DNA from 2 places in the Saccharopolyspora sp. ID03-671 genome. Region 2 is predicted to be linked to the other one. Evidence: riboswitches for the same ligand, from Rfam matches in the RefSeq annotation. Region 2 holds a riboswitch; the other holds the start of a gene.
The links. Region 2 has a riboswitch for thiamine pyrophosphate ahead of thiD (bifunctional hydroxymethylpyrimidine kinase/phosphomethylpyrimidine kinase). Riboswitches for the same ligand answer to the same signal wherever they lie in the genome.
Positions count from the first base shown of each region.

Region 1: it holds a riboswitch for thiamine pyrophosphate, as region 2 does, so the genes downstream of both, thiC (phosphomethylpyrimidine synthase ThiC) here and thiD (bifunctional hydroxymethylpyrimidine kinase/phosphomethylpyrimidine kinase) in region 2, are expected to answer to the same signal.

Region 1 is NZ_CP134054.1:3,394,420-3,399,915, reverse strand. It holds gene REH65_RS15560 (FUSC family protein) at 1-74, opposite strand, end outside; gene thiD (bifunctional hydroxymethylpyrimidine kinase/phosphomethylpyrimidine kinase) at 221-1,054, opposite strand; gene REH65_RS15550 (Uma2 family endonuclease) at 1,208-1,786, shown strand; gene thiC (phosphomethylpyrimidine synthase ThiC) at 1,826-3,463, opposite strand; TPP riboswitch at 3,456-3,578, opposite strand; gene REH65_RS15540 (peptide deformylase) at 3,650-4,225, opposite strand; gene REH65_RS15535 (DUF3263 domain-containing protein) at 4,571-4,834, shown strand; gene REH65_RS15530 (LytR C-terminal domain-containing protein) at 4,834-5,496, shown strand, end outside.
Region 2 is NZ_CP134054.1:2,618,261-2,623,756, forward strand. It holds gene REH65_RS11685 (hypothetical protein) at 1-58, shown strand, start outside; gene REH65_RS11690 (hypothetical protein) at 93-485, shown strand; partial or broken gene REH65_RS11695 (polysaccharide pyruvyl transferase family protein) at 566-1,003, shown strand; gene REH65_RS11700 (hypothetical protein) at 1,129-1,701, shown strand; gene REH65_RS11705 (hypothetical protein) at 1,692-1,952, opposite strand; gene tenA (thiaminase II) at 2,174-2,884, opposite strand; gene thiD (bifunctional hydroxymethylpyrimidine kinase/phosphomethylpyrimidine kinase) at 2,987-3,784, opposite strand; TPP riboswitch at 3,772-3,866, opposite strand; gene REH65_RS11720 (hypothetical protein) at 3,908-4,144, opposite strand; gene REH65_RS11725 (hypothetical protein) at 4,319-5,059, shown strand; gene REH65_RS11730 (hypothetical protein) at 5,311-5,496, shown strand, end outside.

The DNA of each region.
Region 1 (5,496 bases), 780 kb from region 2:
AGCGCGTACTGGCGCTGCCGGGGATCCGGCGCCCCCGCCTCGGTGGCCAGCCATCCCCGCGCTCGTGTCAACACCGCTTTAGCCACGCTCTCGCAAACCCCTGTCATCCCTCGCCGCGCTCCAGGTTCCGGGCCCTGGGATTACGCGTCTCTCGAACATATGTCGACGAGTAGCACCTATCGGGTTACAGGGTGGGGGCGAGAATCACCCTATTGATTGGTCAGTACGAGCGAGGGCTGATGCGCCAGAAGGTCGACACGGGTCCCACGCCCGACCCCAGCGGGTAGGCGTCGGCGACGCTGCGGGTGACGAACCGCTTGCCGCCGCGCACCGCGTCGGGCATCGAGGCGCCCTTGGCCAGCGCGGCGGTGATCGCCGAGGCGAACACGTCGCCGGCGCCGTGGGTGTGCTCGGTGGCGTAGCGCGGTCCGGGGAGCGCGAGGGCCTCGGTGCCGTCGAAGAGGAGGTCGACGCACTCGGGGTCGTCGGGCAGGTGACCGCTCTTGATCAGCACCCACTCGGGGCCGAAGTCGTGGACCGCCTTCGCCGCGTCCAGCAGGTCGTCGCGGGTGCGCGCGTCGATGCCGGTCAGCAGCCGCACCTCGTCGAGGTTCGGGGTGACCAGGGTGGCCCGGGGGAACGCCCGGTACCGCAGCGCGTCGAGCGCGTCGGGCCGCAGCAGCGGTTCACCGCTGCGCGAGGCGGCCACCGGGTCGACGACGAACGGCGTCCGCCCGCCCTTCCCGATGCCGTGGCGGTCGCAGGCCTCCAGGACGGCGTCGATGGTGGCGGCCGAGGCCAGCACCCCGGTCTTCGCCGCGCCCACCCCGATGTCCGAGGCGACCGCGTCGACCTGTGCCGCCACCGTCTCCGGCGGCACCTCCACCAGCCCGGTCACACCCACGGTGTTCTGCACGGTCACCGCCGTCACGGCGGTCATCCCGTGCACCCCGCAGGCGAAGAAGGTCCGCAGATCCGCGTGCATCCCGGCACTACCACCGGAATCCGACCCGGCGATCGTCAACGCAGTGGCCGGAGCAGTGCTTTCTTGCATTCCCGAGATGCTACGTGTCACCGATGATCTGGAATCGCCTAGCTGCTGACGGTGTGAAGGATTCCGGATAGGCTCATGACCAGGCAGATCGCAAGATTGTCAGAGGCGGTGAGTACTGTGCGTGAGGGCAACAACACAGGAGGTGACCGCGCTATGACTGCTGCTCCGGCACCGTCGTACTCGACGTGGGACGAGTTGGTGCAGACCTGGCAGCACCTGGACCTGCCGAACAAGGCTTGGCGCGCGGAGATCATCGAGGAGTCGATCGTCATGTCCCCGCCGCCGGCGCCCGCGCACAACATGATCGCTGACGTCGTCCATCGCGAACTGGTTGGTGCTCTTCCCAGAGAACTGGGCATCTTTCAAACGCTCGGCATCGCGGTTCCGCTGCGCAGAAGCCTCTTCATCCCGGATGTGGTCGTGGTCCCGCGCGCCGAGATACCCGGGCGTGAGGATCCACAGCCGGTTCCCGCGGAACGTGCCCTGCTGGTCGTGGAGATCACGTCGAAGAGCAATGCGGATGTGGATCGCAAGCAGAAGCTCTGGACCTACGCGCACGCAGAGGTTCCGCTGTACGTCCTGATCGACGAGTTCGCGGAGGAAGGCCCGACAGTCTTCCTGCACTCCGATCCGCAGGACGGCAGCTATGGCAAGCGTGAGCAGGTCTCCTTCGGCAAGCCGATCGAGCTTCCCGAGCCTTTCGGCCTGGCCATCCCCACGGACGAGTTCTGAGGTTGCTGGGGCGGCTTGCGAAGCCGCCCCAGCAACCGGTCAGTCGTTGGCCGCGATCGGCAAGTAGACCTCGCCTCCGGTTCGGGTGAACTCCTCGGACTTCTCGGCCATGCCCGCTTCGATGGCTTCGACGCTGGTGAGGCCGTGCTCCTCGGCGTAGGCGCGGACGTCCTGGGTGATCTTCATGGAGCAGAACTTCGGGCCGCACATCGAGCAGAAGTGGGCCGTCTTCGCCGGTTCGGCGGGCAGCGTCTCGTCGTGGAAGGCGCGGGCCGTGTCCGGGTCCAGCGACAGGTTGAACTGGTCGGTCCAGCGGAACTCGAAGCGGGCCTGCGACAGCGCGTCGTCGCGCTCCTGGGCTCGCGGATGCCCCTTGGCCAGGTCGGCGGCGTGGGCGGCGATCTTGTAGGTGATCACGCCGGTCTTCACGTCGTCGCGGTTCGGCAGGCCCAGGTGCTCCTTCGGCGTGACGTAGCAGAGCATCGCGGTACCGGCCTGGGCGATCATCGCCGCGCCGATCCCGGAGGTGATGTGGTCGTAGGCGGGCGCGATGTCGGTGGTCAGCGGGCCGAGCGTGTAGAACGGCGCCTCACCGCACAGCTCCTCCTCCAGCCGCACGTTCTCCGCGATCTTGTGCATCGGCACGTGACCCGGGCCCTCGATCATCACCTGCACGTCGTGCTCGCGGGCGATGTGGGTGAGCTCGCCGAGGGTCTCCAGCTCGGCGAACTGGGCGCGGTCGTTGGCGTCGGCGATCGAACCCGGCCGCAGGCCGTCACCCAGCGAGAACGTCACGTCGTAGGCGCGCAGGATCTCGCACAGCTCGCTGTAGTGCGTGTAGAGGAAGCTCTCCTGGTGGTGCGCCAGGCACCAGGCGGCCATGATCGACCCGCCGCGGGAGACGATGCCGGTGACGCGCTGGGCGGTCAGCGGCACGTAGCGCAGCAGCACCCCGGCGTGCACGGTCATGTAGTCCACGCCCTGCTCGCACTGCTCGATCACGGTGTCCCGGTAGATCTCCCAGGTCAGCGAGGCCGGGTCGCCGTTGACCTTCTCCAGCGCCTGGTAGATCGGCACGGTCCCGATCGGCACCGGCGAGTTGCGCAGGATGCGCTCGCGGGTCTCGTGGATGCGCTTGCCGGTGGACAGGTCCATCACGGTGTCGGCGCCCCAGCGGGTCGCCCACACCATCTTCTCCACCTCCTCCTCGACCGAGGAGGTGACGGCGGAGTTGCCGATGTTGGCGTTGACCTTGACCAGGAAGTTCTTGCCGATGATCATCGGCTCGCTCTCCGGGTGGCACCGGTTCGCCGGGATCACCGCGCGGCCCGAGGCGACCTCGTCGCGGACGAACTCCGCCGAGACGCCCTCGCGGTGCGCGATGTACTCCATCTCGCGGGTGATCGCGCCCGCCTTCGCCCAGCCCAGCTGGGTGTTGTGCTCCCGTCCGTCCCGCCATCCCGCGCGCGTCGGAGCCAGACCACTGTGGACGTCCACGGTGGCGGTGTCATCGGTGTACGGCCCCGACGTGTCGTAGACGTCGAGGTGCTCACCGTTGGTCAGCTCGATGCGGCGGAACGGCACGCGCAGCCCGGATTCGGTGCTGCTGAAGACCTTTCGGGATCCCTCGATGGGTCCCGTGGTGATTCCGGATGCGTTCGGATACACGTCGGCCACTGCCGTTCACTCCCTACGCCGGCATTACCCGGTCAGGTTCTGCGGTCGGCGGCCCCGGAGTTGCTCCAGCCACCCTCTCAGCCCGCTTTCGGTGCGAGCTCCCGCGGATTGATTTGTGCAGTGCCCGAGGCTACGGCCAGGAGCCCCCGGAGACAACAGTCGGATCCGGAGGCTCAGCCATCCGGATCAGTCGTCGGCGAACGGGTCGCCCATCTCGGCCGGGTCCCAGCTGAGCCCGGGAACGCCCCACTCGTTGCGCTTGATCATCTTCTTGGCGGCGCGGGCGTGCCTGCCGGTGAGCCGGTCCAGGTAGACGTAGCCGTCGAGGTGATCGGTCTCGTGCTGCAGGCAGCGCGCGAAGAAACCGGTGCCCTCGACCTCGACCGGCTCACCGTCCACATCGGACCCGGTGACCTTCGCCCAGCTCGCCCGGCCCGTCGGGTAGGACTCGCCGGGAACCGACAGGCAGCCCTCCCAGTCCTCGTCCGGGTCCGGCATCGTCTCCGGGATCTCCGAGGTCGTCAGCTCGGGGTTCACCACCAGGCCGCGGTGCTGCACGCCCTCGTCGTCGGGGCAGTCGTAGACGAACAACCGCAGGTCGACGCCGATCTGGTTGGCAGCCAGCCCGACCCCGTTCGCCGCCGCCATCGTCTCGAACATGTCCTCGACGAGCGTGCGCAACTCCTCGTCGAAGTTCTCCACGCGGCGGGTCGGGTGGTGCAGCACGGGGTCGCCGTAGACGCGGATGGGGTGAACAGCCATGCGCGGACCCTATCGGTTGCGCAGGTGAGGCACCCGGGCCGCTCTTGCGCGTGAAACCGGTGTGTGATCGGCTCCCCGTCCGGATCACGGCATGGTTCAATTGGTGCGGGAATGACAGCCGTGTGATTCTCCGCGACCGATCGCGAGGCGAGGAGCCGGATGGACGCCGCCCAGATGCTGACCGCGAAGGAGATCGCCCGTCAGTGCGAGCAGCTCGCGCGGACGCACGGGCAGCAGGCTCCGGCGCGTCGGCGGCTGCAGGTGGCGGAACCGATCACCCAGCCCATCGAGCGGATCGTCGAGCCGGAACCCGTTCCCGCGGAACGGGAACCAGCCGATCGGGAGCTGACCGATCGCGAGCTGACCGACCGGGAGCGCGGGATCCTCGCCTTCGAAGCGCAGTGGTGGAAGCGCTCGGGCAAGAAGGACGTCGCGATCCGCGAGCTGTTCGACATGTCCGCGTCGCGCTACTACCAACTTCTCAACACGCTGCTGGATTCTCCCGCGGCGTTCCGCGCGGACCCTATGCTGATCAAGAGACTGCGCAAGGCACGGGCGGCGCGGCAGCGCGCCAGGGCCGCTCAACGACTGGGAATCGAGTTGCACTGATGAGTGTTGGGGAACCGTCCGGCGGGCCCGGCGGGGCCAAGCTGATCGGCCTGGGTCTGATCGGAGTCGGCGTGCTCGCCGCCGTGTTCGGGACCGTGACCCTGATGTCGGGCGAGTCCTCGGACACCGCCCAACCCCTCCCGCCGGAACCCTCCTCGCAGGTGCAGCCGCCGCTGAAACCCGCGCCGTCCACCGTCACCCCGCCCGTCCAGCCGCCGCCGGTCGCGCCCCCGCCGGTGACCGAGCCGCCGCAGGCCACGCAGCCGGGCTCGGGCCAGGCACCGGGCTCCGGCCAGTCGACGGGTTCGGGTCAGTCGACGGGATCCGGGCAGGCGCAGGACGTCCCGGTCGGGTCCGGCAAGGGCAGCGAGCAGATCATCGTCCGGGTCTACAACAACTCGACGATCTCCGGTCTCGCGCACCGCGCCGCCGAGGACCTCCGCAAGGCCGGCTACGACGTGCCCGAGGTCGGCAACTACGCGGCGGGGAAGATCCCGACCACCACGGTCTACTTCCGGCCCGGCACCGACGAGGAGCGGCAGGCCGAGGAGCTCGCCGCCCGCATCGGCGCCCGCGCCGACGCCCGCTTCGACGGGATACAGGACGCCACCCCCGGTCTGATCGCCATCATCACCAACGACTACAAGGGCCCTTCCACCGGG
Region 2 (5,496 bases):
CGAGCCGCAGCACACCACCAACGGAGCCGCCCAGGCTCCCGGTGCGCGGCAGAACTGACAGCGCTCGGCAGAGCTGACCCCGGAGGCGGCTGGTGGAAATGCTGTTTCTGATGTTCGTGTGCGGTCTCGCGGTGGCCACGCTGGTGTTCTGGCCACTGCTCCACCGCGCGAACCGCAAGGCGGAAGCGTCCCAGCAGCCGGAGGCGGCCCCGCGCGGCAAGCACGCGCTGGGCGCCGCCGCGGCTCCGGGCGAGGAGACCGCGACGGCCGAGGCGTCCTCCGAGGGCGAGAAGACCGACCGCGAGGGCGAGCCCACCCAGCCGGTGAAGATCGACGAGGCGATCGCGCCGCAGCCGCGCGCGCCCGAGCCGATGGAGATGCCGGAGATCCCGACCGACATCTTCGAGGCCCGCTACCAGGCCAAGTTCAACCGCTCCAAGCGCCGCCTGGAGCGCCTGCGCTCGGAGATCAGCAAGACCGGCTGAGCCGGCCGCGAGTCCGTGCGGTGCGAAGATGGTACGGGTGTCCCACCGGTTGCTAGGTTCGTGAACGAACCGCGCAACCGATGGCTGGAGCCTCCTTGGTGAACACCCCGCACCGGATATACCTCGTCGCCACCACCGGTCACCCCAACTACGGCGACGAGCTGATCGCCGCGGCGTGGCTCAAGCACCTGGCGAAGGTCGCTCCGCGCAGCGAGATCTGGATCGACTGCCCCAACCCCGGGCCCAGCTCGGTGATGCTCTCCGACCTGCACCCCAACGTGCGCTTCACCGACACGTTCTGGCGGTTGTGCTGGGAGGCCCCCGAGGACGAGCCGTGGGCCGTGGCGGCGTTCGTGCAGCACGCGATCCACAACCCCGGACTGGCGCCGCGCTGGGTCGCCGGCATCGAGCTGGTCAGGCAGATGGACCTGTTCCACGTGATCGGCGGCGGCTTCATCAACGGCATCTGGCCCCGCCACATCGGCCTGCTCGCGGCCACCGCCGCGGCCGCGCACCGCTCCGGCGGCCGCGCGGTGATGACCGGCCAGGGCCTCTCCCCGTCGCGGACGGGGGAGAACCGCTGCTGCGCAGCCTGGCCGACCAGTTCGAGGTCGTCGACGTCCGCGACGAGCCGTCGGCGGCGATGCTGGTCAACGCCTCCACCACCGGCGACGACATGTTCTTCGGCGTCGAGCCCGGCCTGTTCCGCACCGAGGACGACGACGTCCGCGAGGTCATGGTCTGCATGCAGTCGGACCTGCTGGACGAGACGGTCCCGGCGCTGGCCGGTTTCCTGCTCGACACGCTGCGCGAGTGGAAGGTCGACCCCGAGCAGGTGGCGTTCGTGGAGGGCATCCCGCGCGCCGACCGGGAGGTCTTCGCGCTCGTCGAGCACGACCTGCCCGGAGCCCGGTTCCACGCCTTCGACGAGATCATGCGCGAGGGCCTGCCCGCCAAGCCCGGGCAGCGGTGGCTGTCGACCCGGTTCCACCTGCACCTGCTGGCCGCCGCGGCCGGGGCGAGCGGCGTCGCGGTGTCGATCAACTCCGGCTACTACACCAACAAGCACCGGTCGCTGATCGAGCGCGGTTCGGGCTGGCAGCTGAGCGAGGGCCTGGAGATCCCGGCGAGTCCGAGCGGGGGCGGGTTCAGCACCGCCGCGCTGCGCGAGCTGCAGCAGCGCAAGTCGGCGCTGGCCAGGACCATCTACGGCTGAGCGACCCGGTCCGGCTCGGCGTGAGCCGCGTGGACGGGCGCGTCCTCCGGCGTGCGGGCCTCCGGGATCTCGCACGCCGGACCTTCCTCGGGATCCGGCCAGATCCGGGGCGCCTCGGTGATCTCGGGCCCGAGCTCGGCCTTCTCGGGCTCGTCGGATTCGGTCTGGTTCCGGCGGTCGGCGATGTAGAACGGCGCGGCGGCCAGGATCGGGACCGACATGCCGATGAACACGATCAGAAGAGAACTCACTGCCCCGGGACTCCATCCACGCCTGAAGAACGACCGCCCCCTGAATGCCCAGCTCGAGCAGGGGTTTCGCCCTGGATGTCGCTGTGCTGGGCGCTTCGTTAACACCACAAGATCGTGACCTGCATCACAACATGAATCACGCTTTGGTGTTATCCGAAGAGGGTGACGGCCCACCGCTCGCGATGAGCCGCCGTCAGCGTAACTGAGATGCGAATTCCTTGTCAGGCAAGGAATTTCGCGGTCGGCCAGGTCTCCTTGATCCACGCGCTGTTCCAGAACAGCCACTCGTACTCGGTCGCGCGGGCGAACGCGGCGAACATCTGCTCCCGCGTCGCCTCGTCGGCGCGCGCCGCGACCTTGTCGGTGAGCTCGCGCGCGGACAGCACCGCCTCGGCGAACTCGTCGTCGGCGTAGGTGGTGATCCACGCCTTGTACGGGTGACCGTCGATGGCGCCGGTCGCGTCGAGGATCGTGCTGCCGACGTGCTGGTAGACCCAGAAGCACGGCAGGATCGCCGCCAGCAGCACCGGGTAGGACTCGGTCAGCGCGCAGGCCCGCAGGTAGGACGTGTAGCCCAGGCACGTCGGCGAGGTGTCGATCCCGGCGATCTCCTCGTCGGTCAGCCCGAACTCGGCGACGTAGCCGGCGTGCAGCCGGCGCTCCTCGATCAGCGCGCCCTGCGCGGCACCGGCCAGGAACGCCGCGTCCGCGGCGTCGTCGGCACGGGCCGCCGCGGCCGACAGCGCCTGCGCGAAGCCGACCAGGTAGCGGGCGTCCTGGACGATGTAGAAGGCGAAGACGTCCCGCTGCAGGCTGCCGTCGGCGAGCGCGACGTTGAACGGGTGCTCCTCGATCGCCTTCTGGAGTCCGGCGGTCCGGTCCCACGCCTCAGCGCAGAAACCCCCGGCAGGCGGTGCGGGCAAGGTGCTCATGAAAACCCTCGCAGAGATCGGTGGGTCCGGGAGTCGGACAGTTCTAGCCAGAACTGTCCATGATCGAAGTCCGAAATGTCCGGTCAATTATGGCTAAAACTGTCACCACCAGCGGTGGAAGTGGTGCACCGGACCGTGACCGCGGCCCACGTCGAGGCGCTCCGAGGCGCGCAGCGCGTCGGTGAGGTACTGCTTGGCCTCGCGAACGGCCTCCAGCCAATCCGCGCGCTGCGGGCGCAGCGCCGCGATCGCCGCCGAGAGCGTGCAGCCGGTGCCGTGATCGTTGGTGGTGGCCACCCGCTCGCTGCTGAGGAACTCGGCCAGCCCGTCGCCGTGGAGCAGGTCGACGCTGGTCTCCCCGTCCAGGTGACCGCCCTTGAGCAGCACCTGCTTGGCGCCCAGGCCCGCCAGCCGCTCGGCCTGCGCCGGCATCTCGTCGGGGCTGCCGATCTCGGACTCGCCGAGCAGGTCGGCCGCTTCCGGCAGGTTCGGCGTGATCAGGTCCACCCGCGGCAGCAGCACGTCGCGCAGCGCGCCGACGGCCTCCGGCGCCAGCAGCCGGTCGCCGCTCTTGGCGACCATGACCGGGTCGAGCACCACGAACCGCGGCGCGTAGCGCTCCAGCACGGCCGCGACGGCGCGGATGACCTCGGCGTTGGCCAGCATGCCGATCTTGACCGCGTCCACCCGGACGTCGTCGAGCAGCGTCACCAGCTGGTCGGTGATGAAGTCCGGCGGCACCTCCTGCACCCGGCTCACCCCGGTCGTGGTCTGCGCGACCAGCGCGGTGATCACCGACATGCCGTAGGCGCCGTTGGCGGAGAAGGCCTTGAGGTCGGCCTGGATACCGGCACCGCCGCTCGGATCGGTCCCGGCGATGGTCAGCACGTTGGGGGCCATGACGTCCCTCCGCTAGTACGAGCTAGGTCAGGTTCAACGGGTCTGTTCTCAGCCCCTGGCCGGGGCACCCCGCGTCACTGGCACCAACCTAACAACCGAGGGCAAGCCCCGGCCCCGCGCGGTTCAGTCGATCAACCCGAGCACCTGGCCGACGCTGAGCACCTCGCCCGCCCGCACCTGGTGCCACGCCGTGCCGGTGGCCAGCGCCCGCACCCTGATCCCGGGGCCGTCGGAGTCGGCCGGACGCAGCTCGGCCAGCGGCTGACCCGCCCGCACCCGGCTGCCGTCCGGCACCAGCCACCGCACGACCACCCACCGGTCCGGGCCGGGCCGCGCGCCCGGCAGGTGCAACTCGGTCATCTCGCGGCCCCCCGCCTCGCCGAGCGGTCAGGATGCGGCGAATGCCGCAGCGGATGAGCCCACCCGCAGGAAAAGCCACCCCGATGGAGCAGTGCGATCGCGATCGATTTCACACCGTGAAAGCCCCCACCGGAAGGCAAGGTCACCCTTCGTCGAAGACTAAAGTGGAGGGCGATGGAAACCACGACCGATGCCCCAGGCTTCGCCCGCTCGCGCCGGCAGCGTCCTGCTCAGGACCCGGCGCAGATCTGGGCGCCGCTAGCGGACCTGACCGAGGCCGCCGTCGCGGCCGCCGGATCGGGGACGGTGGCGATCACCCGCGGATTCGACCGCAACAGCCGTCAGCGCGCCAAAGCGCTGCGCGAACTGCTGTCCCGGCGCGACGTGCCGGCGATCGAGGTCACGCCCGCCCCGGGCAGTGACCGGCTGCTGACCGACGTGGCGGTCAGCGCGGTGGTCAACCTGATCGGCGCCGGCTCGTGGCAGCCCTACCGGCTGGCCGCGCAGCTGCGCGCCCCGGTGCTGACCCCCAAGCCCGGCACCGAGCCGGGCGAGGAGGCCACCAGGGATGTCATCGCGCTGGCCGGCGAGGAGTCCGGCAAGCGGGACGTCGCGCTCTCGCACGTCGCGGTCCGCGGCGACAACCCGGCCGAGGGTCGGCTGACCGTGTCCTTCGACGGCTCCGAGCAGGTCATCGAGGGCGGCTGGCTGACCGCGACGGTCTCCGGCGACGCGCTGAGCGTGCAGTTCGGCGGCCAGGACCTGGCCGAGCAGGCGGTCACCACCGGCACGATCCGCGTCCAGGCCTCCGACGCACCGCACCGCCTGGTGCGCGACGAGCTGCCGATCGCCGACTTCGAAGGCGCGGTCGTGCTCTCCGCCGAGGAAGCCGGGCTGAAGGTTCGCCCGGTCTGACCAAATCTGACACCGGACGGGTGTATCCGGCTAACAGCACCGGCTCAGGGGCGATTCCCGTTGTGGGATCGCCCCTGAGTCGTGTCCGGGGTCGCGACCGGGGAACCGCAGGTCCGGACATGGCTCACAGCGTTTTCAGGTGATTTCGCCGCAGTGCCGTCATGCACGTCGGGCCGGCGCGTCCCTACACCGGAAGCGCGCAGCGCGCCGCTTCACCGCATCTGGCGGATCGGCACAGGGAGGCTGGGACTGTGGGGCCCAACCAGGAGTGGCACATCAGCTGCCGCGACGTCGCCGGACGGCGACAGGACATGTCGGTGTTCGTCAACCACGGCCGGGTCGTGATCGTGTCACCGCCCGGGGAGACGGCGGTGCTCTCACCGCTGGAGGTCGGCCGTCTGCGCGCGGCCCTGCGCGACGCGGTCGTCACCGCGGCG